3 regions of the Streptomyces sp. NPDC018964 genome follow, and region 1 is predicted to be linked to each of the others. Evidence: riboswitches for the same ligand, from Rfam matches in the RefSeq annotation. Region 1 holds a riboswitch; each other region holds the start of a gene.
The links. Region 1 has a riboswitch for thiamine pyrophosphate ahead of ACH5AO_RS30235 (thiamine ABC transporter substrate binding subunit). Riboswitches for the same ligand answer to the same signal wherever they lie in the genome.
Positions count from the first base shown of each region.

Region 2: another riboswitch for thiamine pyrophosphate. It lies ahead of thiC (phosphomethylpyrimidine synthase ThiC); the one in region 1 lies ahead of ACH5AO_RS30235 (thiamine ABC transporter substrate binding subunit).
Region 3: another riboswitch for thiamine pyrophosphate. It lies ahead of thiO (glycine oxidase ThiO); the one in region 1 lies ahead of ACH5AO_RS30235 (thiamine ABC transporter substrate binding subunit).

Region 1 covers NZ_JBIRYZ010000024.1:109,422-119,307, forward strand. Annotated here, with positions in the region: gene frr (ribosome recycling factor) at 1-440, shown strand, start outside; gene ACH5AO_RS30225 (phosphatidate cytidylyltransferase) at 440-1,564, shown strand; gene rlmN (23S rRNA (adenine(2503)-C(2))-methyltransferase RlmN) at 1,723-2,835, shown strand; TPP riboswitch at 2,860-2,965, shown strand; gene ACH5AO_RS30235 (thiamine ABC transporter substrate binding subunit) at 3,048-4,130, shown strand; gene ACH5AO_RS30240 (ABC transporter permease) at 4,106-5,779, shown strand; gene ACH5AO_RS30245 (ABC transporter ATP-binding protein) at 5,780-6,799, shown strand; gene ACH5AO_RS30250 (maleylpyruvate isomerase family mycothiol-dependent enzyme) at 6,824-7,621, shown strand; gene ACH5AO_RS30255 (LAETG motif-containing sortase-dependent surface protein) at 7,686-8,333, opposite strand; gene ACH5AO_RS30260 (LOG family protein) at 8,524-9,645, opposite strand; gene ACH5AO_RS30265 (VOC family protein) at 9,672-9,886, opposite strand, start outside.
Region 2 covers NZ_JBIRYZ010000013.1:152,189-162,074, reverse strand. Annotated here, with positions in the region: gene ACH5AO_RS23235 (SsgA family sporulation/cell division regulator) at 81-515, shown strand; gene ACH5AO_RS23230 (YibE/F family protein) at 583-1,995, opposite strand; TPP riboswitch at 2,067-2,257, shown strand; gene thiC (phosphomethylpyrimidine synthase ThiC) at 2,250-4,046, shown strand; gene ACH5AO_RS23220 (VWA domain-containing protein) at 4,161-5,549, shown strand; gene ACH5AO_RS23215 (hypothetical protein) at 5,707-6,567, opposite strand; gene ACH5AO_RS23210 (metallophosphoesterase) at 6,751-7,842, opposite strand; gene ACH5AO_RS23205 (LacI family DNA-binding transcriptional regulator) at 8,326-9,438, opposite strand; gene hisC (histidinol-phosphate transaminase) at 9,878-9,886, shown strand, end outside.
Region 3 covers NZ_JBIRYZ010000008.1:121,882-131,767, forward strand. Annotated here, with positions in the region: gene pknB (Stk1 family PASTA domain-containing Ser/Thr kinase) at 1-775, opposite strand, end outside; gene ACH5AO_RS15815 (thiazole synthase) at 964-1,761, opposite strand; gene thiS (sulfur carrier protein ThiS) at 1,764-1,964, opposite strand; gene thiO (glycine oxidase ThiO) at 1,961-3,127, opposite strand; TPP riboswitch at 3,125-3,236, opposite strand; gene ACH5AO_RS15830 (hypothetical protein) at 3,274-3,633, shown strand; gene ACH5AO_RS15835 (NAD(P)/FAD-dependent oxidoreductase) at 3,643-4,884, shown strand; gene ACH5AO_RS15840 (Rv2175c family DNA-binding protein) at 4,962-5,327, shown strand; gene thiE (thiamine phosphate synthase) at 5,726-6,391, shown strand; gene metF (methylenetetrahydrofolate reductase [NAD(P)H]) at 6,499-7,422, shown strand; gene ACH5AO_RS15855 (hypothetical protein) at 7,479-8,432, shown strand; gene ACH5AO_RS15860 (phytoene desaturase family protein) at 8,439-9,886, opposite strand, start outside.

The DNA of each region.
Region 1 (9,886 bases):
TCGTGGCCGACTACTACGGCGCGCCGACGCCGATCAACCAGCTGGCCTCGTTCTCCGTGCCCGAGCCGCGCATGGCCGTGGTGACGCCGTTCGACAAGAGCGCGCTGCGCAACATCGAGCAGGCGATCCGCGACTCCGACCTGGGCGTCAACCCGAGCAACGACGGCAACATCATCCGGGTGGTGTTCCCCGAGCTCACCGAGGAGCGCCGCCGCGACTACATCAAGGTCGCCAAGGGCAAGGGTGAGGACGCCAAGGTCTCCATCCGCTCCGTGCGCCGCAAGGCCAAGGACGCCATCGACAAGATGGTCAAGGACGGCGAGGTCGGCGAGGACGAGGGCCGCCGTGCGGAGAAGGAGCTCGACGACACCACCGCGAAGTACGTCGCCCAGGTGGACGAGCTCCTGAAGCACAAGGAAGCGGAGCTGCTCGAGGTCTGATGAACGACTCTTCCTGGGGGACGCCGCAGACCGGGTACTGGGGGCCGTCCGACCACGGGCAAGGCTGGGGGGCCGCTCCGGCGGGTCCCGCGTACGATGCGCACAACGCGCAGCACACGCGCCCCATGCCCATCGTGCCCGACGTACCCGAACACGGCGGAGACCAGGATGCGGACCGGGGGGCCGCTCGGCTGAGCGGCCCCCTGTTCCGAGACGAGCCGACGCGGGCCCGCCCCCTTCCCGGGGAGGTGCCGCAGAATCCGGAGCCCATGCCCGACGCCCCGCAGCCGGCAGCCGCACCGCAGAAGAAGAGCGCGGGGCGGGACCTCGGTGCCGCGATAGGCGTCGGCGTCGGACTCGGCGTGGTGATCGTCGCGTCGCTGTTCGTCGTCAAAGCGGTCTTCGTCGGCGTGGTCGCGGTCGCCGTGGTGGTGGGCCTGTGGGAGCTGACGTCACGGCTGCGGGAGCGCAAGGGCATCAAGGCGCCCCTGATACCGCTCGCGCTGGGCGGTGCGGCCATGGTCGTCGCCGGCTACGTCCGGGGGGCCGAGGGCGCATGGGTCGCCGTGGCGCTCACCGCGCTGGCGGTGCTGGTCTGGCGCATGGCGGCGCCGCCCGAGGGCTACCTCAAGGACGTCACGGCGGGCGTCTTCGCGGCGTTCTACGTACCGTTCCTGGCGACCTTCGTCGCGATGATGCTCACCGCCGACGACGGCCCGTGGCGCGTCCTGACCTTCCTGCTGCTGACGGTCGTCAGCGACACCGGGGCGTACGCGGTCGGCTGGCGCTTCGGGAGGACGAAGCTCGCCCCGCGCATCAGCCCCGGCAAGACCCGCGAGGGCCTGCTGGGCGCGGTGACCTTCGCGATGGTCGCCGGCGCGCTGTGCATGCAGTACCTGATCGACGACGGCGTCTGGTGGCAGGGCCTGCTCCTGGGCCTCGCGGTCGCGGTCAGCGCCACCTTGGGCGACCTGGGCGAGTCCATGATCAAGCGCGATCTGGGCATCAAGGACATGGGCACCCTGCTCCCGGGTCATGGCGGCATCATGGACCGCCTCGACTCCCTGCTGCCGACGGCACCGGTGGTGTGGCTGCTGTTGGTGATCTTCGTCGGATCGGGTTGACGGCGAACAGGTACTCTGGAAGGGCTCGCGGTGTACTGCGGGCCCTTTCGTACGTCCCCGCCCCGCGCGGGTCGTCTCCCGGCCCAGGCACAGAGGTGCCGCCGTCCCCGCCTGTGCGGAGTCGCCAGGCCCCCATCGTCCTGAGGAGTTGCCCGACCGTGGCCCGTCCCGTTCCCGGTGAGCTCACCTTCGTCGCCCCCCGCGGAGCGAAGAAGCCGCCGCGGCACCTCGCCGACCTCACGCCCGCCGAGCGCAAGGAGGCGGTCGTCGCGGCCGGTGAGAAGGCGTTCCGAGCCAAGCAGCTCTCGCAGCACTACTTCGCGCGGTACGCGCACGACCCGGAGCAGTGGACCGACATCCCCGCCGCCTCGCGCGGCAAGCTGCGGGAGGCGCTGCTTCCGGAGCTGATGACGGTCGTACGGCACCTGTCGACCGACCAGGGCACCACCCGCAAGACGCTGTGGAAGCTGTTCGACGGGACGCTCGTCGAGTCCGTGCTGATGCGCTACCCGGACCGGGTGACCATGTGCATCAGCTCCCAGGCGGGCTGCGGCATGAACTGCCCGTTCTGCGCGACCGGGCAGGCCGGCCTCGACCGGAACCTGTCCACCGCCGAGATCGTGCACCAGATCGTGGACGGGATGCGGGCGCTCAGGGACGGCGAGGTGCCCGGCGGCCCGGCGCGGCTGAGCAACATCGTGTTCATGGGCATGGGCGAGCCGCTCGCCAACTACAACCGGGTCGTCGGCGCCATCCGCCGCCTCACCGACCCCGAGCCGGACGGCCTCGGGCTGTCGCAGCGCGGGATCACCGTGTCCACCGTCGGTCTCGTCCCGGCGATCCACCGGTTCACCGGCGAGGGCTTCAAGTGCCGTCTCGCCATCTCGCTGCACGCCCCCGACGACGAACTGCGCGACACCCTCGTCCCCGTGAACACGCGGTGGAAGGTGCGCGAGGTCCTCGACGCCGGGTTCGAGTACGCGGCCACGTCGGGCCGGCGGCTGTCCATCGAGTACGCCCTCATCCGGGACATCAACGACCAGGCCTGGCGCGGTGACCGGCTCGGCCGGATGCTCAAGGGCCGCCCCGTGCACGTCAACCTCATCCCGCTCAACCCCACCCCCGGCTCCAAGTGGACCGCCTCCCGCCCCGAGGACGAGAAGGCGTTCGTGGAGGCGATCGCCGCGCACGGTGTACCGGTGACGATCCGGGACACCCGTGGGCAGGAGATCGACGGGGCGTGTGGTCAGCTCGCCGCGAGCGAACGGTAATGTGACCCGAGTAAGAACATCTGCATATTCCGACAGGGGAGCGCCACAGCGCTGAGAGTGCGGCACCGGCCGCAGACCCTCCGAACCTGGCCCAGGTCATTCTGGGTAGGGAGATCGGTCATCACTCGAGCTGTTGCGCCCTGCCCGGGCCCCCTCCGCGAGGGGACCCGGGCAGGGCCGCGTCTCTTCCTGGTCACTCCAGGAGGAATCAAGTGGGCATCACCAAGAAGGTCACGGTCCTGGCCGTCGGGCTGGGTCTGGTCACGCTGTCCGCGTGCGGGTCGTCCGGCGGTGACGACGCGAGCGGTGGCGGGGACAGGACCGTGACCCTCGTCAGCCACAACTCGTGGGCCGTGTCGAAGGACGTCGTCGCCGCCTTCGAGAAGCAGTCCGGCTACGAGCTCAAGGTCCTCGAGGACGGCGACGCCGGGCAGGCCGTGAACAAGGCGATCCTGACCAAGGACAACCCCCAGGGCGACGTCCTCTTCGGCGTCGACAACACCCTGCTCTCCCGCGCCCTCGACAACGGGCTGTTCCAGCCGTACGAGGCGAAGGGCTCCGACCTGATCCTCGACGCGTACCGCGTGGACCAGGACAAGCACCGGGTCACCCCCGTCGACACCGGCGACGTCTGCGTCAACTACGACAAGGCGTGGTTCGCCGAGCACGACCTGACCCCGCCCAAGACCCTCGACGACCTGGCCAAGCCCGCCTACAAGGACCTCCTCGTCGTCGAGAACGCCGCCACCTCCTCGCCCGGCCTCGGCTTCCTGCTCGGAACGGCCGCCGAGTACGGGGACGAGGGCTGGCCGGACTACTGGAAGAAGCTCAAGGCCAACGGCGTCAAGGTGGTCGACGGCTGGGAGCAGGCCTACAACGAGGAGTTCTCCGGCTCGGCCGGCGGGAAGGAGGCCAAGGCCGACCGGCCGCTGGTGGTGTCCTACGCCTCCTCGCCGCCCGCCGAGGTCGTCTACGCCGACCCGAAGCCGAAGACGGCGCCCACCGGTGTCGCCGAGGACACCTGCTTCCGCCAGGTCGAGTACGCGGGGCTGCTGAGCAACGCGAGGAACCCCGAGGGCGGAAAGGCGCTGCTCGACTTCCTGGTCGGCAAGCGGTTCCAGGAGGACATGCCGCTCAACATGTTCGTGTACCCGGTGCTGGAGGGTGCCGAGGTGCCCGAGGAGTTCACGGAGTTCGGGCCGCAGGCCGAGGATCCGGAGACCATGGACCCGGCGAAGATCGCCGAGAACCGTGACCAGTGGGTCAAGTCGTGGACCTCGCTCGTACTGAAGTGACGCGGACCGCGGCGCGACGGCGCGGGAGCGCGGCGCGGCTCGGCCTGCTGGCCGTGCCCGTCGCGTTCTTCGCCGTCTTCTTCGCCTATCCCGTCACCGCGATCGTCGCGCGCGGACTGAGGACCGGCGGGACCTGGCGGCTCGGGCGGATCGGGGACGTACTGGCGCAGTCCGGCGTCCGGCAGGTGCTGTGGTTCACCACCTGGCAGGCCCTCGTCTCCACCGCCCTCACCCTGCTGATCGCCCTGCCCGGCGCGTACGTCCTCGCCCGCTTCGACTTCCCCGGCAAGCAGGTGCTGCGGGCCGTGATCACCGTGCCGTTCGTGCTGCCGACGGTCGTCGTCGGTACGGCGTTCATGGCACTCGTCGGACGCGGCGGACTCCTCGACGAGCTGTGGGGGGTGCGGCTGGACACCACCGTGTGGGCGATCCTGCTCGCGCACGTCTTCTTCAACTACGCCGTCGTCGTACGCACCGTGGGCGGGCTCTGGTCGCAGCTCGACCCGCGGCAGGAGGAGGCCGCGCGGATGCTCGGCGCCTCCCGGTTCACGGCCTGGCGGACCGTCACCCTGCCCGCGCTCGCGCCCGCCGTCGCGGCGGCCGCGCTGATGGTCTTCCTGTTCACCTTCACCTCCTTCGGCGTGGTGCAGATCCTCGGCGGGCCCACCTTCTCCACCCTCGAAGTGGAGATCTACCGGCAGACCTCGGAGATCTTCGACCTGTCCACGGCCGCCGTCCTGACGATGGTCCAGTTCGTCGCCGTGGGCGCGATCCTCGCCCTGCACGCCTGGACCGTACGGCGCCGGGAGACCGCGCTGCGGCTGGTGGACGCCTCGGTGACCGCGCGCCGGCCGCGCGGCGCCGGACAGTGGGCGCTGCTGGGCTCGGTCGTCGCCACCGTCGCCGTCCTGCTCCTGCTGCCGCTCGCGGTGCTGGTGGAACGGTCCTTCGGCGACGCGGGGCTCGCCTACTACCGGGCGCTCACCGAGGACGACGGGGGAGTGTTCCTCGTCGCGCCGATCGAGGCGGTCGGCAACTCGCTCCGGTACGCCGTCGCCGCCACCGCCGTCGCCGTGGTGATCGGCGGCCTCGCCGCCGCGGCGCTGACCCGGCGGGACGCGGGACGGCTGGTGCGCGGCTTTGACGCGCTGCTGATGCTGCCGCTCGGGGTGTCCGCGGTGACCGTCGGCTTCGGTTTCCTGATCGCCCTCGACGAGCCGCCGCTGGACCTGCGCGCCTCCTGGATCCTGGTCCCGCTCGCGCAGGCGCTGGTCGGCGTCCCCTTCGTCGTACGGACCATGCTGCCGGTGCTGCGGGCCGTGGACGTACGACTGCGGGAGGCGGCGGCGGTGCTCGGGGCGTCGCCGTGGCGGGCGTGGCGGGAGGTGGACCTGCCGCTGGTGCGGCGGGCGCTGCTGATCGCGGCCGGGTTCGCGTTCGCGGTGTCGCTGGGCGAGTTCGGGGCGACGGTGTTCATCGCGCGGCCGGAGAACCCGACGCTGCCCGTCGCCGTGGCGCGGCTGCTGGGGCGGCCCGGGGACCTCAACTACGGCCAGGCGATGGCCCTGTCGACGATTCTGATGATCGTGTGCGCGGTGGCGCTGCTCGTCCTTGAGCGGCTGCGGACCGACCGGACCGGGGAGTTCTAGATGCTGCTGAGCCTTCAGGCCGCGACCGTCCGCTTCGGCGGGCGGCCGGTGCTGGACGCCGTCGACCTGGGGGTCGCCGAGCACGAGATCGTGTGCGTGCTCGGCCCCAGCGGCAGCGGCAAGTCGACGCTGCTGCGGGCGGTGGCCGGACTGCAGCCCCTCGACTCCGGGCGGGTGTCGCTCGACGGACGCGACCAGTCGGGCGTGCCCGCGCACAGGCGCGGCGTCGGGCTGATGTTCCAGGACCACCAGCTCTTCCCGCAGCGGGACGTGGGCGGCAACGTCGCCTTCGGCCTGCGCATGCACGGCGCGTCGCGGAGCGAACAGGCGGACCGCATACGGGAGTTGCTGGACCTCGTGGGGCTGCCGGACGCGGCCGGACGCGCCGTCGCCGCGCTGTCCGGCGGCGAGCAGCAGCGCGTGGCGCTCGCCCGCGCCCTCGCGCCCAGTCCCCGGCTGCTGATGCTCGACGAGCCGCTCGGGCAGCTCGACCGGTCGCTCAGGGAGCGTCTCGTCGTCGAACTGCGCGAACTGTTCGGCCGGTTGGGCACCACGGTGCTCGCCGTGACGCACGACCAGGGCGAGGCGTTCGCGCTGGCCGACCGGGTGGTGGTGATGCGGGACGGCCGGATCGCCCAGTCCGGCACGCCGCTCGAGGTGTGGCGGCGTCCGGCCGACGCGTTCGTGGCCCGCTTCCTCGGTTTCGAGAACGTCGTCGAGGCGACGGTGGGTGACGCTGTCGCGGTGACCCCCTGGGGCAAGCTCCCCGTCCCGGACGGCGCCCCGCAGGGCACGCGGACCCTTCTCGTCCGCCCCGCCGGTGTCCGTCTGGTCCCGGCCGGTGAGGGCCTGCGCTGCACGGTGGCCGCGCGCACCTTCCGCGGCACGCACGTCGCCGTCCACCTCCAGCCCGAGGACGCCCCCCGCCTGGAGGCGGCCTGCGCGCTCCGGGACGCGCCGGAGGCCGGGGACGAGGTCGGCGTGGAGTTCGACGCGGCGGAAATCGTCGTGCTGGGATGAGCACGGCTGCCTAGGGTGAGCGGCATGACACCACTCACGCACGACCTTTACTGCGAGGAGATCGCGCACCAGGTGGGGCGGTTGCGGACGGTCGTGACGTCCGGCGCCGATCTGTCCTCCGCCGTGCCCACCACACCCGACTGGTCCCTGGAGCAGCTCGTACGGCATCTCGGCGGAGCCCTGCGCTGGGTGGACGTCATGGTGCGGACCGGGGCCGAGGACGAGGTCCCCGAGGACCGGGTGCCGGGGTTCGGCGGGCCCGGGGCGTGGGGCGATCCCGGTGCGCTGGACGCCTGGCTGGCGGAGTCCGGCGAACTGGTCGTCGGCGCGCTGCGCGAGGCCGGTCCGGACGCGAAGGTGTGGAGCTGGGCCGGGACGCACAACGCCGGGTTCTGGGCCCGTCGTATGACGCACGAGGTGACCGTCCACCGCGCGGACGCCACCCTGGCCGCCGGACTGCCCTACGAGGTGGCGCCCGAGGTCGCCGCGGATGCGGTCGACGAGTGGCTGGAGATCGTGGAGTGGGCGCAGCGGACGCTGCCGGACGACACGGTGCACGAGCTGCGTGGCCCCCTGCGCACCATCCATCTGCATGTCACCGACGCCGGGGCGGGGAACCGTACGGAGTGGGTGATCGAGCTCGGCGAGGAGGGCGTCTCCTGGCACCACGGCCACGAGAAGGCCACGGTCGCCCTGCGCGGCCCGCTCACCTCCGTGCTCCTCGCCTTCTACCGCCGGCTGCCGCTGGACGCCCCCGGGCTCGAGGTGCTCGGCGACCGGAAACTGCTGGAGTTCTGGCTGGAGCGGGCGACGTTCGGCTGAGCGGCCGGCGACGGAAGAGGCCCGCCCCGGGGAGGGGACGGGCCACCACCGTGTGCGTGAGGCGTCAGCGCTGGCTGCTCGCCCCGCGGCGGCGCATGCCGAAGAAGACCGCGCCACCGCCCGCCACGACCAGGGCGGCCGCGACGCCGGCGATCAGACCGGTGTTGGAGTTGGCACCGGTCTCGGCGAGGTTCGACTCACCGGCGGGGGAGGGGGCGTTGCTCGAGGTGTCCGCCGGAGCGGTGCTCTCGCTCTCCGACTCCGAAGGGGTCGGCTTCGGCTCCTCCTCGGCCGGGGTGGAGGAGGACTCCGACGGGGTCGGCTTCGGCTCCTCCTCGGCCGGGGGCTCCTCTTCCTCCGTCTTGCAGGCCGTCGCCGGGGTGACCAGGTTCGGCTTGATGTCCTCGTCGACGTAGGGCTTGGCGTCGACGTGGATGCGGTACTCGGCGTTCGGCTTCCAGTCCTCCTCGAAGGTGATGGTGGTGCCCTCACGGGAGCCCTTGACCACCTGCTCGCCGATCTGCTTGTCCTGCAGGAAGACGGTGATGGTGGCGGGGACACCGGCCGGGTCCACGTCGGTGACGGTGATGACGCCCTTGTCACCGACGCACTTGGCTTCGGCCGAGAACTCGTTGATGTTGCAGGCCGCCGCGTTGCCGGCGGCGCCGATCGCGAGGGCGGCGGACGCGGAGACGACACCGAGGACACGCACGGAGCGCGCGACGGTACGACGGGATACGGACAGAACTGACACGTTTGTCCTTTACGGGAATATGCAACTGCGGGGGGTTGACGGAACACTGACGGTTCATCAGTGTTCCCATGCGGCTCCCAGGTTTATAAGCGCCGCATAAGTAGTGTCAACGCATATGCCTACAGCGAGCCCGGACTTTGCCTTTTTATTAACCGCCCAGACGTTTCAAGGCCTCCGGGGCCTCCTCGATCCGGTCGACCAGGGCGATCCGGGCCTCCATGGAACGCTCCCGCGCGAGCGACCGCAGCAGCGGCCAGGCGGGCAGCCGCTCCGTCCAGTGGGCCCGGTTCACCAGCACCATGGGCGTGGGCTCGCCGCGCGACCCGTAGTAGTTCGGCGTCGCGTTGTCGAAGATCTCCTGCACGGTGCCGGCGGCGCCCGGCAGGAAGACCACGCCCGCGTCGCAGCGGGCCAGCAGCCCGTCCTCGCGGGTGGCGTTGGCGAAGTACTTCGCGATGTGCGAGGCGAAGGCGTTCGGCGGCTCGTGGCCGTAGAACCAGGTGGGGATGCCGATCGAGTGGTTGCCCTTCGGCCAGCGGGCGCGCACCTCGAAGGCGGCGCGCGCCCAGTCGGTGATCGACGGCGTGAAGGAGGGCGCGGACGCGAGGAGTCCGCAGGCCTCGTCCAGCACGGCGTCGTCGTACGGGGCCGCGTAGGCGCCGAGGTTCGCCGCCTCCATCGCGCCCGGACCGCCGCCCGTCGCCACCGTGAAACCGGCGTGGGTCAGCGCCCGTCCGAGCCGGGCGGCGCCCCGGAACTCCTCGGTGCCGCGGGCCATCGCGTGACCGCCCATCACGCCCACGACCCGTGCCCCGCGCAGGAGTTCGTCGAGGGCGTCGGACATGGAGTCGTCGTGGACCGCGCGCAGCATGGAGGCGAAGATGTCGCCGTCCGCCTTGGTCCGCTGGAACCAGGCGTAGGCCAGCGCGTCCGGGGTCGCCTCGTAGCCCTTGTCGAGCGAGGCGAACAGGTCGTCGGGCGTGTAGAGATGCCCCCGGTACGGGTCGAAGGGCAGGCCCGGGACGGGCGGGAGGACCAGGGCGCCGTCGGCGCGGATCTTCTCCGTCGCGTCGGGGCGCATCCGGCAGCCGAGGAAGACGGCCCCGGCGGTGTCGGTGGTGAGCAACTCCCGTGTGCGGTCGGTCAGATCGACGGACTGGACACGGAATCCGGAGAGCGTGCCGCGGGACGAGACGATCGCGTCGAACTCCTCGAGCGTCTCTATCTCGCGGTCCCCGTGATGGACGGCATGGGCGGGACTCGTCTGCACCCGCCCATGCTAGGCCCGCGTGCGCGTCAGCCCTGCACCGCGGCCGGGTCCATCCAGATGACCTCCCAGGTGTGGCCGTCGAGGTCGTCGAAGGCGCGTCCGTACATGAAACCGTGGTCCTGGGTCTCGCCGGTGACCGAGCCGCCCGCCGCGACGGCCTTCTCCACCAGTTCGTCGACCTTCTCGCGGCTCTCCGCGCTCAGCCCCAGCAGTACCTCGCTGCTCTTCGTGGCGTCCACGA
Region 2 (9,886 bases), on a different contig from region 1:
CTCCTGTGTACGTTCAGCAAGATTCCCTCTGGTGCCAGGGTCCATGCCCGGCCAGTCCGTGGCGAATGACGGGGTAGGCGATGCGCGAATCCGTACAGGCAGAGGTCATGATGAGCTTTCTCGTGTCGGAGGAGCTGTCCTTCCGCATCCCGGTGGAGCTCCGCTACGACACCTGCGATCCCTACGCCGTACGGCTGACCTTCCACTTGCCGGGGGACGCCCCCGTGACGTGGGCGTTCGGCCGGGAGCTGCTGATCGACGGCGTCGGCCGGCCGTGCGGGGAGGGCGACGTGCGCGTCTCACCGGTGGATCCCGACACGCTGGGCGAGGTGCTGATCCGGCTTCAGGTCGGCAGCGACCAGGCGCTGTTCCGATCGTCGACCGCACCGCTCGTGGCCTTCCTCGACCGCACCGACAAGCTGGTGCCGCTGGGCCAGGAGGGGGCACTCGCCGACTTCGACGCCCACCTCGACGACGCGCTGGACCGGATCCTGGCGGAGCAGAGCACCGGCTGAAGCGTTACGCCAGTCGGGTGGGCCGGTGGCGGAACGCTTCAGCGCGCTCCGCCCGCCACGCGGGACATCAGCGCTTACGGCGCCTGCCCCGACCGCCGCGCCCGGTGGCCGGCCGCGCGTCCGGTGCCTGCCCGGTCCCCGGTATCGGTCCGTGCCCCTGCGTCCGTGTCCGAGCCGTCGGGCGGTCGGCCGAGACCACCAGCGCGGCCAGCGCCGTGGTCACCGGCACCGAGGCCACCAGGCCGATCGAGCCGATCAGGGTGCGCACGATCTCCTCCGCCACCAGTTCGCTGTTGGCGACCGTCCCCACGCCGCTCTGCGCGATGGAGAACAGCAGCAGCAGCGGCAGTGCGGCGCCCGCGTAGGCGAGGACCAGCGTGTTCACCACGGACGCGATGTGATCACGGCCGATGCGGATGCCCGCGCGGTACAGCCCGCGCCAGCCCGTCGACGGGTTGGCCTCGTGCAGCTCCCAGACCGCGGACGTCTGGGTGACCGTCACGTCGTCGAGGACACCGAGCGAACCGATGATGACGCCGGCCAGCAGCAGACCGCTCATGTCGATCCCGGGGTACAGCCCGTGGATCAGACCGGTGTTGTCGTCGGTGTTGCCGGTCAGCGCGGCCCACCCGATGAACACCGAGCCGAGGACGCCGATCAGCAGCAGCGAGATCAGTGTGCCGAGCACCGCCACCGACGTACGCGCCGACGGTCCGTGACACAGGTACAGGGCGATCAGCATGATCGCGCTCGCCCCCACCACCGCCACGACCAGCGGGTTCGACCCCTGCAGGATCGCGGGCAGGATGAAGAAGTTGAGCACCAGGAAGCTGATCGCCAGTGCGACCAGCGCCATGACACCGCGCAGCCGGCCCACGGCCACCACGGCGAGCGCGAAGATGCCCGCGAGGAGCGCCATCGGGAAGCGCCGGTTCACGTCGGTGACCGAGTACTGGAGGTCCTCGGGCGCGGAGGGCTCGTAGGCGACCACGACCTCCTGGCCCTCGCTCAGCTGCCGGGACTGGTCCGGCTGCACGATCTCGTTGAACGTACGGCCCTTGTCGTCGCCGGTGTCGACCCGGATCGTCGCCTTCTTGCAGGTGCCGTCCGCCTGTTGCTGGGCGGACGAGCCCTCGGCCGTGGAGGTGTCGCCGGTCGGGACGCCGCCGGAGGCGTTGACGGACTGACAGCTCACCTCGACCACTTCGGTGACCGTGGCGTGCTGCGTCTGCCGGTCGAAGCCGACACCAGTGCGCTCGTGTGCCGGGGCACCGCCCGGCCACAGCACGGCGAGTCCGATCAGCACCGCCGCCGCGAACGGGATCAGGATCGCCGCGATGACCTTGCGCAGGTGCTGGGAGACGGGCGCCGCCGGGCCGTGACCGTGGCTGTGTCCATGCGCGTGTCCGTGACCACCGCCGTCGCCGGGCGTGGGCGATGGTTCGGGCGTTCGGTACGGAGGAGGTTGAGAGGGGGTCACCGCCCGATCATCGCAAGAACGGGATGGGCCCTCTGTTCACCGCGCCAGGAATGACGCTAGCGTGGAGGCGCTTTTGTACACGCGGGAGCTCGGAGCACCGGGCTGAGAGGGCGCTGACCTCCGTCCCAGCGATGTTTCACATGAAACGTCACCGGTTTGCGAGTGATGTTTCACACGGAACGTCGGCAGACGGAAACCGCTGCGCCGACCGCCGAACCTGTTACCGGGTAATGCCGGCGTAGGGAGTAGGTCTCATGACCAACAAGGACGCACGCACGCCTGCCTCCACGCAGAACCCGACGGAGACGTCGGTGAACGGGGAGGCCGGGAAGTCCATCGGCTGGCACAAGGCGTACGTCGAGGGCGCACGCCCCGACCTGCGGGTGCCGGTCCGGCAGGTGCACCTCACCAACGGGCGGTCGGTCACGTTGTACGACACATCGGGCCCGTACACCGATCCGCTCGTCGACACCGACGTCCGCCGGGGCCTGGCCCCGCTGCGGGAGAACTGGATCACCGCCCGCGGTGACACCGAGGAGTACGCGGGCCGTCCCGTCCGTCCCGAGGACGACGGGATCAAGCACACCTCTCCGCGCGGGGGCCTGCGCAATCTGGACGCCGTGTTCCCCGGCCGGCCGCGCCTGCCGCGCCGGGGCCGCGCGGGCCGGGCGGTCACACAGCTGGCGTACGCGCGCCGCGGTGAGATCACGCCCGAGATGGAGTTCGTGGCGGTGAGGGAGAACGTCTCCCCCGAGGTGGTCCGTGAGGAGATCGCGGCGGGCCGGGCGGTGCTGCCTGCCAACGTCAACCACCCGGAGATCGAGCCGATGATCATCGGCAAGAGGTTCCTGGTGAAGGTCAACGCCAACATCGGCAACTCGGCGGTGACGTCCTCCATCGAGGAGGAGGTCGAGAAGATGACCTGGGCGACTCGCTGGGGCGCCGACACGGTCATGGACCTCTCCACCGGCCGCAACATCCACACCACCCGCGAGTGGGTGCTGCGCAACTCCCCCGTTCCCATCGGTACCGTGCCGCTCTACCAGGCCCTGGAGAAGGTCGACGGCCGGGCGGAGGAGCTGACCTGGGAGATCTACAAGGACACGGTCGTCGAACAGGCCGAGCAGGGCGTGGACTACATGACGGTCCACGCGGGCGTGCGCCTGGCGTACGTACCGCTCACCGCGAACCGCAAGACCGGCATCGTCTCGCGCGGTGGCTCGATCATGGCCGCCTGGTGCCTGGCGCACCACAAGGAGTCGTTCCTGTACGAGAACTTCGAGGAGCTCTGCGAGATCCTCGCCGCGTACGACGTCACGTACTCGCTCGGCGACGGCCTGCGGCCCGGGTCCATCGCGGACGCCAACGACGAGGCGCAGTTCGCGGAGTTGCGCACGCTCGGGGAACTCAACACGGTCGCGAAGCGTTTCAACGTACAGACCATGATCGAGGGCCCGGGGCACGTCCCGATGCACAAGATCAAGGAGAACATCGACCTTCAGCAGGAGATCTGCGATGAAGCCCCGTTCTATACGCTCGGCCCGCTGACGACGGACGTCGCGCCCGCGTACGACCACATCACGTCCGGCATCGGCGCCGCGATGATCGCCTGGTGGGGCACGGCCATGCTCTGCTACGTCACGCCCAAGGAGCACCTGGGCCTGCCCAACCGTGACGACGTCAAGACCGGCGTCATCACCTACAAGATCGCCGCCCACGCCGCCGACCTCGCCAAGGGGCACCCGGGTGCCCAGGAGTGGGACGACGCGCTGTCCGACGCCCGCTTCGAGTTCCGGTGGGAGGACCAGTTCAACCTCGCCCTCGACCCGGACACGGCGCGCGAGTTCCACGACGAGACCCTGCCGGCGGAACCCGCCAAGACGGCCCACTTCTGTTCGATGTGCGGCCCGAAATTCTGTTCGATGAAGATCTCCCAGGACATTCGTCGTGAACACGGCGGAAGCCGGGAGGAGATCGAGGAGGGGATGGCGCAGAAGTCGAAGGAGTTCGCGGAGGCGGGCAATCGCGTGTATCTGCCGATCGCGGACTGAGCGTCCACCGCGGGCGGCGCGGGGGCGGTGCCCTTGGGGGGTGCCGCCCCTCCAGCGGGGCAGCGGTCGCGGTCGCCCCTCCCCTTCACCGGGGTGAATGGGCAGACTGGCCGCATGACAGCGAGTCCGATGAGCAAGGGGTCCAATCTTCCCGTCGATGCCCGCGTGGTGCGCGTTGAGCTCGCTTGGGTGACCGGTGCCGGTGTGCCCGACATCGACGCCTCGGCACTGCTCCTCACGGAGGCCGGGCGGGTGCGGGACGACGGGGACTTCGTCTTCTACAACCAGTCTCGTCACACGTCCGGCGCCGTGACGCATCTCGGGAAACAGCGCGGCACACGGGAGACGACCGACACCGTGGAGGTGGATCTGGGCGCCGTGGAAGGAACGGTCGAACGGATCGTGCTGTGCGCGTCGGCGGACGGCGGGACGTTCGGGCAGGTGCCGGGACTGGTGCTCAGGCTGCTCGACGCCGGGGCGGGGACCGAGCTGGCCCGGTTCGACATGGCGGCGGGGACGGAGACCGCGTTCATCGGCGGGGAGTTGTACCGGCGACAGGGGACGTGGAAGTTCCGGGCAGTGGGGCAGGGGTACGCCTCCGGGCTCGAGGGGCTGGCCACGGACTTCGGCATCACCGTGGACGACGCGGCCCCGGTCCCGCCGTCCCCGCCCGTTCCTCCCGTCGTGCCGGCCACGCCCGCCCGGCAGCCCTCGGTGTCCCAGCCCCACCCCGGTACCCCGCGGCTCACCAAGGGCGAGGAGCGGTTGCCCGTCGACATGCGCAAGCGGTTGTCGCTGCGCAAGGAGCAGGTGGCGGTCAGTCTGCGCAAGCACGGGGCCGCCGAGGTCACCGCGCGCGTCGTCCTCGTACTCGACGCCTCCGGGTCCATGTCCTTCCTGTACTCCAAGGGGGTCGTGGCCGATGTCGTCGAGCGGATGGCGGCGGTCGTGGCGCAGTTGGACGACGACGGTGAGATGCAGGCCTGGACGTTCGCCTCGAACCCGGCCCGGCTGCCGGACCTGCGGCTGGGGGAGCTTCCGGAGTGGCTGCGGCTGCACGTGCGCGTGGGGGAGGTGGGCCTGTTCCGGCGCGGGCGGAAGAAGGGGCTGGAGCCCAGCCAGGTCGACATGCGGGACGTGGGCATCCAGAACGAGGAGCAGAAGGTCATCGCCGAGGTGCGCGCGTTCGTGCGGGACCGTCCCGTCTCCGTCCCGACCCTCGTCCTGTTCTTCTCCGACGGTGGTGTCTACCGCAACAAGGAGATCGAGCGCGAGCTCCGCGAGGCGGTGGAGGAGCCGGTCTTCTGGCAGTTCGTGGGGCTGGGCAGGTCCAACTACGGTGTGCTGGAGCGGTTCGACACGCTGCCGGGCCGCCGCGTCGACAACGTCGGGTTCTTCGCCGTCGACGACATCAGCACCGTGCCGGACGCGGAGCTGTACGACCGTCTGCTCTCCGAGTTCCCGCAGTGGATCACGGCTGCGGGACGGGCGGGGATCCTCTGAGATCCGCCCCGTCCTTCCACCTGTCCTTCTGCCTCGTCCTTCCGCCCAGGCCCTCCGCCCCGCTCATCCGCCTCGCTCATCCGTCCTGTTCCTCCGCCCCGCCCTCCGGCTCGCGCTTCCGTCACGGGGAGCGCAAGCCGACGGACGGGCCGCCCGGTTACTCCGGCTGGTGCTCCGGTCCTCCGAAGTCCGGGCTCGAGTAGTCCGGGCTGGAGTAGCTCGGCCGTGTGCCGCGGGCCGCACCCGTCTCCGGGCTGGAGAAGCCCGGCCGTCCGTACCCCAGCTGCGGGATACGGCCTGTCGGCGGGGGCGGTGCCGTGTGCTGCAGCGCGGAGACCGTCGCCGGGTCGGTGAGCGCGTCCCGCAGGAACGGCAGGATCCCCTGCTCCAGCAGGGCCTCGCGCCAGGCGTCCCTGGCCCGGGCCACCTCCCCGTCGAGTTCGCGGTACGGCCCGCCGAGCGCCGAGGGTTTGTTGCGCAGCGCGGTGAGCAGCAGGCCCACGGCGGCGACGAGGATGGCGACCGCCGTCACCGCGCCGAACACCCACCCCGTGGTGAGCATGGTCCGGGCGAACGCGGCGCCGGGATCGAGCATCCGCAGGACGTAACCGACGAGCAGGAAGATCACGGACGCGGTTCCGGCCAGGACGGGTGCCAGGACGGCGACGACGGCGACGGCACCGGCCCCGGTGGCCTCCCCCATGGTGGCGGCGAGCCCCACCGCGTGCGTGCCCGGCTGGCCGGGACCGGACTCGTGGACGGACGGGGTGGACGACGCCGGTGGCCGGCGCAGTTCCTCGCGGACCTTCACATAGTGCTGGTACTCGGTCGCCGCGGCCGCCGTGATGATCGCGGTGGCGTTGAGTGCCATCGTGCGCAGTTGTTCCGAGTTGAGCCGCTGTCCGACCGCGGCCAGTTCCGGGTGGTGTGGCGCGGAGCGCAGCGCCTCATCGAGAATCCGCTGGTATTCCTGGCGGTCCTCGCTCAGCAGGTGCTGCGGAACGCTGTTCATGTGCATCCCCCGATGCTCCGTAGGGCTTGGGGCTCGGCATGCTGACGAGCCGTCGGGCAGAAACGGAGGGGAGCCTGCTACGGATAAGCCGATGGTAGAGCGGTGACGGTGCGCGGTGACAGGGGGTTTACCGAAATTGGCACGTGCACGGTGCGGTTGCGGGCCGCACGGTCACGGCCCGCCGAACCGTCAGACGCCCAGCGGCAGTTGCTGGACCAGCAGTTTTCCGGCCATGGTCACCCCGCCGTCCATCGCGATGGCGAGTCCGTCGGCGTAGACGTGGGGACCGGTGACCACGGGCCCGCCGCCGTCCTCGCCGTCCTCGGAGCCGACTTCACCCGTCAGGTACGGAATCGGGCTGTGGCCGTGAACGACCCGGGTGCCGCCGTACGTATCCAGCAGTGAGCGCACCGCGTCGGCGCCGCCCTCGTCACGGAAGGAGAACCGCTTGGTGAACTTGCGGAACAGGTCCCAGACCTCGTCGGCGTCGTTGCGGGTGAGCGTTTCGCGGACGGTGTCGTTGACCTCTTCGATGGAACGGCCGTAGTCGAGGTAGGCGGTGGTGTCGGAGTGCAGCAGTAGGTGGCCGTCGACCTCCTCGACGGCGTCGAGGCGGGCCATCCACTGCAGGTGGTGGTCCTGAAGGCGGTCCATGTCGGTCTTCTGCCCACCGTTGAGCAGCCAGGCCGCCTGGAAGGTGGCGGTGCCCGCGCCGGAGTTGACGGGGGTGTCGCCGAACCGCTTGGCGCCGAGCAGCAGCAGCTCGTGGTTGCCCATGAGGGCCTTGCAGTAGCCGCCGGCGGCGGCGGCCTCGGCGGACAGCCGCATCACGAGGTCGATGACGCCGATGCCGTCCGGGCCGCGGTCGGTGAAGTCTCCGAGGAACCACAGCCGCGCGGTGCCGGCGCACCACTGGCCCGCCGGGTCGAGCAGGCCCTGCTCCTGGAGGGCGGCCACCAGCTCGTCGAGGTAGCCGTGGACGTCGCCGACCACGTACAGCGGGCCCGGGCCGGTGGCGGGCTGCGGGGCGGGGACGGACGCGGGGTCGACGGTCACCTGAACAGTGTCACCCCGATTGATGACGGGGAGGTCCCGCTGGGTGGGTGTGTATCCCTCCGGGTAGGCCTCCTCGGAGGGCGGGACGACGTCGCCGGGGTGTGTGCTCTGGACGTACGGACCGGTCTCGTGGACGTACGCGGGCACCCGGAAGTCGCGCAACGTCGCCGTCCGCTCCACCTCGGGTCCCTGACCGGCCCCCTGAGTCATCGACCCCTCCACCATCGCGCCGCTCCTGCACCGCGTCGGACTGCCTGGTCGCAGCGGCCCGCGGTGTCGTGGGCCCATCATAGGAATGCGGATCGCGCCGTGTGATGACCCAGGGGTGGTGAATCGGAGCGAGAGTCCGGTACATCGCGGCTTTCGCCCCGTTTGAGTGGGTCTTCGGCGGCCCTGGTCGCACACCTTACGCCGTTGACCGGTCCGTCCTCTTCCGGGAGGCCGGCCCGTTTCTCCCGGAGGGTGCCCCGGGGACACCCTCACGTCGCCTCCCCGGAGTCGGGACCGTCCTGCTGGGCCCGGACCTGTCCGCACGGGACCCTCTCTCCGGAAGCGGAAGCTCCACACTTCAGACACGTCGTGCCCTGCCGGGCTCCGTGGCATGCCCTGCCGGGCCCTGTGACACGCCTCGACCAGCCCTGCGACACGCCCCGCCAGGCATGTGTCACGCCCTGCCGGGCCCTGCGACACGCCGTCGTGCCCCTTGCGTCACTCCCCCTTCGGCGACCTCGGTGGACTGACCGTCGTACGGGGCGGACGCCGCTGGGAGGAGGTCCGCACGATCAGCTCGGTCGGTATCACCTGCTCCACCGGCTGGTCCGGGTCGACCCCCTCGATGGCGTCGATGAGCAGTTGGATCACCGCCGTGCCGATGCGGCGCGGTTTGAGGGAGAGCGTGGTGACGGGCGGTTCGGTGTTGGCGTAGACCGTGGACTCGCTGCAGCAGACGAGCAGCAGGTCGTCCGGGACGCGCAGGCCGTAGCGGCGGGCGGCGGCGAGCAGATCGGTGCCGTTCGGATCGAACAGGCCGTAGACGGCGTCGGGCCGGTCGGGGCGGGCGAGCAGCCGGTCGGCGGCGACGGCGCCCGCACACGGATCGTGCGCCGGGTAGGCCTCGTAGACCGGGTCCTGGCCCACGCGCTCGCACCAGCGCAGATACGCGGTGGTCGACAGGTGGGTGTACGTGTCGGTGGTGGTGCCGGTGAGCAGGCCGATGCGGCGGGCGCCGGCGTCGGCGAGGTGGTCGAGGATGCCCGTCACGGCGGCCTCGTGGTCGTTGTCGACCCAGGCGGTGACCGGCAGCGAGCCGGCCGGGCGGCCGTCGGAGACGACCGGTAAGCCCTGGCGGACCAGCTCGCTGACCACCGGGTCCTGGTCGGAGGGGTCGATGACGACCGTGCCGTCGAGGGCGACGTTGGACCACACGTCGTGGCGGGAGGTCGCGGGCAGGATGACGAGGGCGTAGCCGCGGGCGAGCGCGGCGGAGGTGGCGGCGCGCGCCATCTCGGCGAAGTACGCGAACTCGGTGAAGGTGAAAGGTTCATCCCCGTACGTCGTCACGGTCAGGCCGATGAGCCCGGACTTCCCGGTGCGGAGCGTTCGGGCGGCGGCCGAGGGGCGGTACCCCAGTCTGTCGGCCACCTCGCGGACGTGGCGCCGGGTGGCGTCCGGGAGCCTGCCCTTGCCGTTGAGGGCGTCGGAGACGGTCGTGATGGAGACTCCGGCGGCGGCGGCCACGTCCCTGATGCCCGCCCGACCCGGCCGGCTGCCTCGGCGTGAGGTTTCCGCGCGGCTCACCTGGTGCTTCCCTGCTGCTGTCATGGCGAGCCGATAGTAGGGCTCATGCGGCGGGGTAGGGCGGACGCATATGCACGCGTTGACAGGCACGTTTCTGCATGATCATTAAAGCTTAATGGGCTTGAAAGCGAAGGGAGTTGAACGTTCCAATGCCAAGACCTGACGTGTGGGCGCATGCGGACCTGTCGAGGGTGTGATGTTGCGAAGAGGTCTCAACTCACCTGCACGGGGGATGCGCGCCACGGCGTAAGCCAGGGGCGCGTAGATATATGTACGGCACGCCCCTGACCCGCACGCCATTCGTACACCTTCGGAATGTGTTGCCCTTGTTGTCACTGTGACGGACGGGGCCGTGAGGCGACCGCCGCTCCTCTACGCGGCGGCGCCGAATCCTCATAAGGTGAGCAGTATTGGATGTCGGCGGCGGACACGGGTGCCGCCGGTCTTCGCGAGGAGGACTGCGGTGAGCGAG
Region 3 (9,886 bases), on a different contig from region 1:
GGTTGCGGGCGGTCGCCGACGCGACCAGCTCGTCCAGCTCGTACGCCATGCCGGGCACGGTGGCCGACGGGGCCGGCACGTCGTCGTGCAGGTGCTTGTAGAGCACGATCGCCGGTGAGTCGCCGTCGTGCGGCTTCTCGCCGGTCAGCATCTCGTAGAACAGGATGCCGCAGGCATAGACGTCCACGCGGGGGTCGGCGACGCCGTTCTCGATCTGCTCCGGGGCCAGGTACGAGACCGTGCCCAGCACGGTGCCCGTGGTGTTCGTCACCGAGTCCACGGCGCGCACCAGCCCGAAGTCGGCGACCTTGACCCGGCCGTCGTCCCCGATCAGCACGTTCTCGGGCTTCATGTCGCGGTGCACGAACCCGGCCCGGTGCGCGGCGCCGAGCGCGGCCAGCACCGGCTCCAGGATGTCCAGCGCGGCGCGCGGCTGGAGCGCCCCGCGCTCGCGCAGCACGTCGCGCAGGGTGCAGCCGGCGACGTACTCCATCGCCAGGTAGACGTACGCCCCGTCGGTTCCCTGGTCGAAGACCTGCACCACGTTGGGGTGGGCCAGCCGGGCGACCGACTTCGCCTCGCGGATGAACCGCTCGACGAACGAGCCGTCGGCCGCGAGGGAGGGGTGCATCACCTTGAGCGCGAGGATGCGGTCCAGACGGGTGTCCACGGCCCGGTAGACCGTGGCCATCCCGCCGACCGCGATCCGCGCCTCGACGCGATACCGGCCGTCGAGCACCTGCCCGACCAGAGGGTCCTGAAGGGTCGTGTCCACGCAGTGAGTCTACGAGCCCCCACCGACACCCCTCGCCGCCTCGCCCCTCGTTGAAGCGGACCTGTGACGTGCGTACCGCCGCAGCTGCGGGCAATCGTGCCGCTGGGGCGGCACGGGTGGGCGCAGCGGCACCCGGCAAGCGCCGGCAAGCGAAACCCACCCCCGCCCAGCCCCAGCGAACGCCACCGTCAGAACGCCGGCCGCTCCGGATCCAGCACAGCCAAGCCCTCCGCAGGAGACGACGCCTCCGCGGCGAACCACCGCCGTGGAATCCGCCCCGCCAGCCGAGCCAGCCGCCCCGCCTCCACCGCCCCCCGCATCGCGGAAGCCATCAGCACCGGCTCCTGCGCCCGGGTCACGGCGGACGCCAGCATCACCCCCGCGCACCCCAGCTCCATCGCCAGCGCCACATCGGACGCCGTCCCCGCCCCCGCGTCCAGGATCACCGGCACCCCCGCCCGCTCCACGATCAACTCGAAGTTGTGCGGGTTGCGGATCCCCAGCCCCGACCCGATCGGCGACCCCAGCGGCATGACCGCCGCACACCCCACGTCCTCCAGCTTCCGCGCCAGCACCGGATCGTCGTTCGTGTACGGCAGCACCGTGAACCCGTCGTCGACCAGCGTCTCCGCCGCGTCCAGCAGTTCGACCGGGTCCGGCAGCAGGGTCCGCTCGTCGGCGATGACCTCCAGCTTGACCAGGTCCGTGCCGAGCGCCTCCCGCGCGAGGCGCGCGGTGAGCACCGCCTCCCCGGCGGTGAAGCACCCCGCCGTGTTCGGCAGCACCCGGATGTCCAGCCTCTCCAGCACCGACAGCACGGATCCGTGCACCGAGGGGTCCACGCGCCGCATCGCGACGGTCGTCAGCTCCGTCCCGGACGCCACCAGCGCCCGCTCCAGCACATCGAGGCTCGGCGCCCCGCCGGTACCCATGATCAGGCGGGACGTGAAGGACGTACCGCCGAGGAGGAACGGATCGTCGGCCATGGTCAGCCTCCCTGGACGGCGGTCAGGACTTCCACGCGGTCACCCTCGTTGAGGGGCGTGGTGGGCCACTGCGCGCGCGGGACGACGGTTTCGTTGAGGGCGGCGGCCACCCCCGAGGGCGCCGTGGTGAGCGACTTCACGACGAGGTCGAGAGCCGTGCCGGGCGCGAACTCCCTGCGCTCCCCGTTGACCGAGACGTTCATGCGGGCTGCTCCGTGCGGACGGCGGCGCCGAAGCGCCGGGGGGTGAACGGGCGGGCCACCTCCGGCAGGGTGCCGGTGGTCAGGACCTCCGCCATGACGTCGCCGGTGACCGGCGTCAGCAGGACGCCGTTGCGATAGTGGCCGGTGGCGAGCAGCAGCCCCTCGAGCTCCGTCGGGCCGAGCAGCGGCGCGTTGTCGGGGGAGCCGGGGCGCAGTCCGGCCCGGGTCTCGGTCAGCGGCAGCTCGGTGATGCCGGGGACCAGCTCGTGGGCGTCGCGCAGCAGCTCGTACACGCCGCCCGCGGTCACCGTCGTGTCCCAGCCCATCTCCTCGCTGGTCGCCCCGATCACCAGCTCGCCGTTGTCGCGCGGCACCAGGTAGACGTGGCTGCCGCGCACCACGGCCCGCACGGTCCGGTTCAGGAAGGGACCGTGCCGCGTGGGCATCGTCAGCCGTACGACCTGCCCCTTCACGGGGCGCACCGGCGGCAGCACCTCCTCGGGGACGCCCGCGAGCCGCCCGCTGAGGCTGCCCGCGGCGAGCACCACCTGCCCGGCGCCCAGCTCGGTGCCGTCGGCCGTGACCACGCCCGTCGCGCGGTCCCCCGCGACGACGAGCCGCTCGGCCCACGCGTGGTGGACGGTCACCCCCGCGCGTTCGCAGGCAGTGACCAGCGCGGCCGCCAGCCGCCGGGGGTCGATCTGGTGGTCGCCGTCCACCCGCAGGCCGCCGCGCACCCCCGGCGCGAGCATCGGCTCCAGGCGCCGGCAGTCCCGCCCGGACAGCCACTGCGAGTCCAGCCCCGACCGCTGCTGCAGGGCGTGCAGTTCCCGCAGGTGGGCGCGGTCGTCGGCGTCCAGTGCCACGGCGAGCGTGCCGCACGCGCGGTAGCCGAGGTCGTGGCCGGTCAGCTCGGTCAGCTCGGCCGCGAAGCCGGGATAGCGCCGCGCGGAGGCGAGGTTCAGACCGAGCAGGGTCTCCTCGCCGTAGTGCAGTTCCGTGACGGCGGCCAGCATCCCGGCGGCCACCCCGGCGGCTCCGCCGCCCGGCTCGGGGTCCACCACGGCCGTGGCGAGGCCGCGCTGCGCGGCCCGCCAGGCCGTGACCAGACCGATGATTCCGCCCCCGACGACGAGGACGTCTGAGGTGCGCGTGGGCGACATGGGCGTCCAGCCCCTCCCTTCGCCGGCATGACCCGGATCAGGTTCGTACGGTCGGAGGCCGCAAGCCTCCCTCTCAGCCCGGTGCGTCCGGGCTCCCGCGAGTGCTTGTACGTTGGTCACCCTAACGCTTGTAAAGGAGCCTCCGCGTGGCACCATCGCTCGACGGACTCGTCCTCGCCCCCGTGGCCGACCAGGCCCCCGGCCAGGTCGGCACCCGCACCCGGTTCGTCTACCACGAGCGGGGCGGCGAGATCTGGGCCGAGTACGCGGGCGGCGACGTCGTGCGCGGGCACCTGGTGGGCACCCGCGCGGGAGACCGGCTGGACTTCCGGTACGTGCAGCTGAAGCGGGACGGCACCACCTCCTCGGGGCACTGCGTGTCGACGGTCGTGGAGCTGCCCGACGGGCGGGTACGGCTGGAGGAGAGCTGGGAGTGGGAGTCGCAGCCGGGCAGCGGGACGAGCGTGGTGGAGCAGCTCGGCGATGATGCGGCGTCAGGTGTCTGAGGTGATCGGGTGAGCGAGCAGACCCAGGGACCGGGACGGTCCGAGCCGCGGCGGGTGGTGGTGGCGGGCGCGGGCATGGCCGGCGTGCAGACCGCCCTCGCCCTGCGGGAGCAGGGCTTCACCGGCGCCGTGACCCTGATCGGCGCGGAACCCCACCAGCCGTACGACAGGCCGCCGTTGTCCAAGGCGGTACTGCTCGGCAAGGCCGAGGACTCCGCCTTCGACGTCGACTTCGAGGACGCCGGCGTCGAACTGCGGCTCGGCTGCGAGGTGCTCGGCCTGCGGCCCGGCGACCACGAACTGGACACGGAGGCCGGGCCCGTCCCGTACGACGTCCTGGTGGTCGCCACCGGCGCGGAACCGGTCCGGCTGCCGGGCGCGGAGGGCGTGCCCGGCGTGCACCTGCTGCGCACCCTGGACGACGCCGCGCGGCTGCGGCCGGTGCTCGCGCGGCAGCACGACGTCGTGGTGGTCGGCGCCGGCTGGATCGGCGCGGAGTTCGCCACGGCGGCCCGCGAGGCGGGCTGCGCGGTCACCGTCGTGGAGGCCGAGGAACGGACGCTCACCGGGGTGCTGCCCGCCGAGGTGGCCGCTCCGATGGCCGCCTGGTACGCGGAGGCCGGCGTCACGCTGCGCACGCACGCGCGCGTGGAGCGCGTCGAGCCCGGCACCGTGGTCCTGGACGACGGTACGCGGCTGCCCGCGGGCGCCGTGGTCGTCGGCATCGGGGCCCGGCCCGCCACCTCCTGGCTGGCGGGTTCCGGGATCGAGCTCGGGACGCACGGGGAGGTCGTCGCCGACCGTCATCTGGCGACCTCCCTGCCGGACGTGTACGCGGTCGGCGACTGCGCGTCCTTCCCGTCCGGGCGCTACGGCGAGCGCCTCCTGGTCCACCACTGGGACAACGCCCTCCAGGGGCCGCGCACGGTCGCCGTGAACATCCTCGGCGCGGCCACCGGCCGGGAGCCGGTGGTCTACGACCCGGTGCCGTACTTCTGGTCCGAGCAGTTCGGGCGCTTCGTGCAGTACGCGGGGCACCACGCGGACACCGACCGGACGGTGTGGCGCGGGGACCCCGCCGAGGCGGCGTGGAGCGTCTGCTGGCTGCGGGGGTCCCGCCTGGTCGCGCTGCTGACGGTGGGACGGCCCCGGGACCTGACGCAGGGGCGCAGGCTGATCGAGGCGGGCACGGCGATGGACGCGGAGGCGCTGGCGGACCCGGCGCGGCCCCTGAAGTCGGCGACGGCGTGACACTCCCGGACCGGCGCGTCCGCCCAGGTGGGCGGGGCTGACTTCCGACTGTCGGTGGCAGATGGCAGGCTTGTCCCGTGACCGAGATTGACGCAAAGATCGATGCTCTCGTCCCCGCCTGGCTCACCCTCCCCGACATCGCCGAGATGCTCGGCGTCGAGGTGACGCGCGTCCGGCAGCTGGTCAAGGAGGGCCAGCTCATCGCCGTGCGCCGGGGTGAGAACCGCGCGCTGCACGTGCCCGCCGCCTTCATCGACGGGGACAAGGTCGTCAAGGGCCTGACCGGGACCCTGACGCTCCTGCGGGACGACGGCTTCACGGACGAAGAGATGCTGGAGTGGCTCTTCACCCCCGACCCCTCCCTGCCGGGCACCCCCGCCCAGGCGCTCAGCGAGAACCGCGGCACGGAGGTGAAGCGCCGGGCCCAGGCGCTCGCGGTCTGACCCGGCCCTGACCGTCCACGATCCGGACACCGCCGGCCGGGGCGTCGAGCCCCGGCCGCGGGAACCCGCGCCGGTACGGAGCCCGGGGCGGGCGGCGGGCCGGCCGCGTGACGTGGGGACGGGCTCGCGTCCGCAAGGAGGCGTTCGCCGGGCCGCGACCACCGGGATTCCGGCCGGAGGTGTTCCCACGCACCGGGGTTCCCGCGCACCGGAGGCGGGCGGCCCGCGGTGTCCGAGGCGGTGCGGTGGCCCGTGAGGGGCGTCTCGCGGTCGTCGGCGCGGCGGCATAGGGTCCGTTGCGGTGCGCGCTCCGCCGGCCCGTGACGGCCGGAGTGCCCGCCCACGCCATACCGGGCCCGCCGGGTCCGTACGCCGCCGACACCCTGGGGGACCCTCCTGTGACCGCCACCGCTCGCGCCCGGCTCGCCGACGCCCTGCTCTACCTGTGCACCGACGCCCGCAGGCGGCAGGGCGACCTCCCGGAGTTCCTGGACGCGGTCCTGGCCGGCGGGGTCGACATCGTGCAGCTACGGGACAAGGGCATGGAGGCCGGCGAGGAGCTGGAGCACCTGGCGGTCCTCGCCGACGCCTGCGCCCGGCACGGCAAGCTGCTCGCGGTCAACGACCGCGCGGACGTCGCCCACGCCGCCGGCGCCGACGTCCTCCACCTCGGCCAGGGCGACCTGCCCGTCCCCGCCGCCCGCGCCATCCTCGGCGACGGCGTCCTGATCGGCCGCTCCACCCACGCCGAGTCCGAGGCCGCCGCGGCGGCCGTCCAGCCCGGCGTGGACTACTTCTGCACCGGCCCCTGCTGGCCCACCCCCACCAAGCCCGGCCGCCACGCCCCCGGCCTCGGCCTGGTCCGGTACACCGCCGCCCTGGGCACCGAGCGCCCCTGGTTCGCCATCGGCGGCATCGACCTCGGCAACCTCGACGAGGTGCTGGACGCCGGCGCCCGCCGGGTCGTCGTCGTACGGGCCGTCACCGAGGCGGACGACCCGGGCGCGGCGGCGGCCGAGTTCGCGAAGCGGCTGCGGCAGGCGGCGCCCGTGAACGCCGGATGACCCCCGCACGTCTCAGGACTGTCCAAGGGGTGGACAACAAGTCGGCATTCCAGACAAATGTCCCGCATCCGGTTGGGGGACCGCCGCCCCCTGGCTAACCTGCCGGTATGGCCCTCGGAACAGCATCCACCAGGACTGACCGCGCACGCACCGTGCGCGACATGCTCGCCGCCGGCAAGACGACGTTCTCGTTCGAGTTCTCGGCACCGAAGACCCCCAAGGGTGAGCGGAACCTGTGGAGCGCGCTGCGCAGGGTCGAGGCGGTCGCCCCGGACTTCGTCTCCGTGACCTACGGCGCGGGTGGCTCCACGCGCGCGGGCACGGTCAAGGAGACCCAGCAGATCGTCGCCGACACCACCCTCACCCCGGTCGCCCACCTCACCGCGGTCGACCACTCCGTCGCCGAACTGCGCAACATCATCGGCCAGTACGCCGACGCCGGGATCCGCAACATGCTCGCCGTGCGCGGCGACCCGCCCGGCGACCCGATGGGCGACTGGGTGCCGCACCCGCAGGGGCTGACCTACGCGGCCGAACTCGTCCGGCTCATCAAGGAGTCGGGCGACTTCTGCGTCGGTGTCGCCGCCTTCCCGGAGATGCACCCGCGGTCGGCCGACTGGGACACCGACGTCGCCCGCTTCGTCGACAAGTGCCGGGCCGGGGCCGACTACGCGATCACCCAGATGTTCTTCCGGCCCGAGTCCTATCTGCGGCTGCGTGACCGAGTCCACGCGGCGGGCTGCACGACCCCGGTGATCCCCGAAGTCATGCCGGTGACCAGCGTGAAGATGCTGGAGAGATTGCCAAAGCTCAGTAACGCCGCGTTCCCGGAGGCCCTCAAAGAGCGGATCCTCGCAGCGAAGGACGATCCGGCGGCGGTACGCTCCATCGGTATCGAGTTCGCCACGGAGTTCTGTGCCCGGCTGCTGGCCGAGGGAGTGCCCGGACTGCACTTCATCACGCTCAACAACTCCACGGCGACCCTGGAAATCTACGAGAACCTGGGCCTGCACCACCCACCGCGGGCCTAGACCGGTCGCACTCATATACGACACACTGAGTAGCGACCACTGGGAGAGGGGCGTACATGGGCTGGACGGTCCTCTACATCGCGTTCGGCATCGTCGCGCTGTGGTTGCTCGGTGAGGTACTGCTGCAGTACAAGGCGCGCCTGCGCTGGCGGCTGCTCGCCTTCGGCGGCTTCCTCGGTGTCGTGCTCGGTGTACTGATCCCGTCCGTGGTCGTCATCGGGCTGGGCGCCGCGGCCTTCGCGGTCGGCCAGACCTACGTGACGCTGTCGTTCCGCCGCGGTTTCGCGGCCGGCTGGGCGGTCAACGCGCCGGTGCTGGCCGCCGTCAAGGGCCGCCGCGGCGACCGCGGACGCCAGGAGCCGACCCTGGAGGTCTCCGACCTGGAGACGCCCGGCGCCGGTCACGGAGACGAGGGCGACGGCCACCACGACCGGCCCGGCCACGCGGACGACGACTACGACCGCGACGACGTGTTCACCCCCGCCGCCCGCCCCGGCCAGCCGGCGGCCGACGGGGCCACCGCCGTCTACGAGCCGCAGCCCATGCCCGACGACACCGGCTCCTACGGCGTCTACGGCGACACCGGGTACGCGGCCCCGTCCCAGGACCAGTACGCGGCGGCCGCCCAGGGCGCCGACCCCAACTACGCCTACGACTACTCCGGTTACGGCCAGCAGCAGGGCTACGACACCACGGGCCAGCAGCAGTACGCGGCCTACTCCGACCCGTACACCGGCGACCCGGCCTACGGGAACACCTCGTACGACACCGGCTACGCCGACCCCCAGCAGTACCCCCAGCAGCAGGACTACGGCCAGGACCCGTACGCCCAGCAGGGCTACGGCGGCGAGACCCCGGCCGGTGGCCTGTGGGTCCCGCAGCAGCGCACCGCCGACGACCCGTACGGCGGTGAACTCCCGCCCGAGCAGCAGCAGTACCCGTACCAGGGCGACGGGCAGACGCACGGCAACGGCGGCGGCACCGGGTACGACGAGCAGTACCGCTACTGAGCGCGCTCACTGCGACCCGCGGAACTCCGGCCCCTCCACGATCAGTCCGGCCACCAGCGCCCCCGACATCCCGGCGTGCGGAAGCCCGCCGCCGGGGTGGGACCAGCCGCCGGCCGTGAACAGTCCCGCCAACGCGGTGCCGTTGGCCGGGTGCAGCAGCCGTCCGTCCGCCGCGGCCAGCGCCGGCACCGGCACCGCACCGCCCTCCGCGCCGGTCTCCCCGGCGATGTCGGCCGGGGTGCGCACCTCGTGCCACAGCAGCCGGTCGCGCAGGCCGGGCACGGCACGCTCGGCGACGGCGATCAGACGCTCGGCGTACGAGTCCCGGGCCCCCTCGGTCCCGGCGGGCACCACCGACGTCACCGTGACCGCCTCGTGGCCGGCGTCCGGGACCAGCGCCGGGTCGTCCGGCCGCAGCACCGTGACCGTGGGCCGCGGGGGCAGGTCCCCGGAGGCACCGGACAGCGACGCCAGTTCGGCCTCCCGGTCCTCCGCGTGCACGACCGTGCGGTGCGGGGTCCCCTCCGGGCGCCCGCCCCGCAGCGCCAGCGCCACCGTCACCCGGCTCGCCGTCCCCCGCCGGGCCGGGACCTCGCCGGCACCGCGCACCGGCGTCCCCCGGCTCAGCCGGTCCAGCACCCCGGGGGCCACCCCGGCGACCACGAGGTCCGCCTCCGTGACGGTGCCGTCGGCGAGCTCCAGCCCCGCCGCCCGGCCGTCCTCCTCCAGGATCCCGGCGGCCTCCGCGCCGAAGCGGAACTCCACCCGGCGGGCCAGGCACCGCTCGTACACCGCCCGCGCCAGCTCCCGCATGCCACCGCGCACGTACCACATGCCGAAGGCGTGCTCCATGTACGGCAGCACCGCGGCGCTCGCCGGGGTGGAGCGGGGGTCGAGGCCGTACGCCAGGGCGTGGCCCTCCAGCAGCGCGATCAGCCGGGGATCACGCAGCTCCCACGCCCCGACCTCCGCGAGCGTGCCCGCCGTGCGCGTGCGCAGGAACTTCCTGTGCGGGACCGCCGGATACGGCTCACGCTCGGCCAGCACCCGCCAGTTGGGCCACAGCGGCTCCTCCAGCAGCGGCCGGCGCGACCGGTCCCAGGCCTCCCGGGCCCGCACCAGGAAGTCCCCCCAGCGTCGGGCCGCGTCCGCCCCGAGGCTCTCCTCCAGCGCGGAGACGACGCCCGCGCGGGAGGCGTTCGGCAGCGACACGCGCGTACCGTCCGCGAACACGTGGTGCGACGACGGGTCGACCTGGACCAGTTCGACGCACTCCTCCAGCGGCTCCCTGCCGGTCTTCACGAACAGGTCCCGGTAGACCGCCGGAAGCGGGAGCAGTCCGGGCCCGGTGTCGAAGGCGAACCCGCCCCGCTCGAGTCGGCGCAGCGCGCCGCCGTACGTCTCCGTCCGCTCGTACACCGTCACCCGGTGGCCCGCGACGGCCAGCCGGGCGG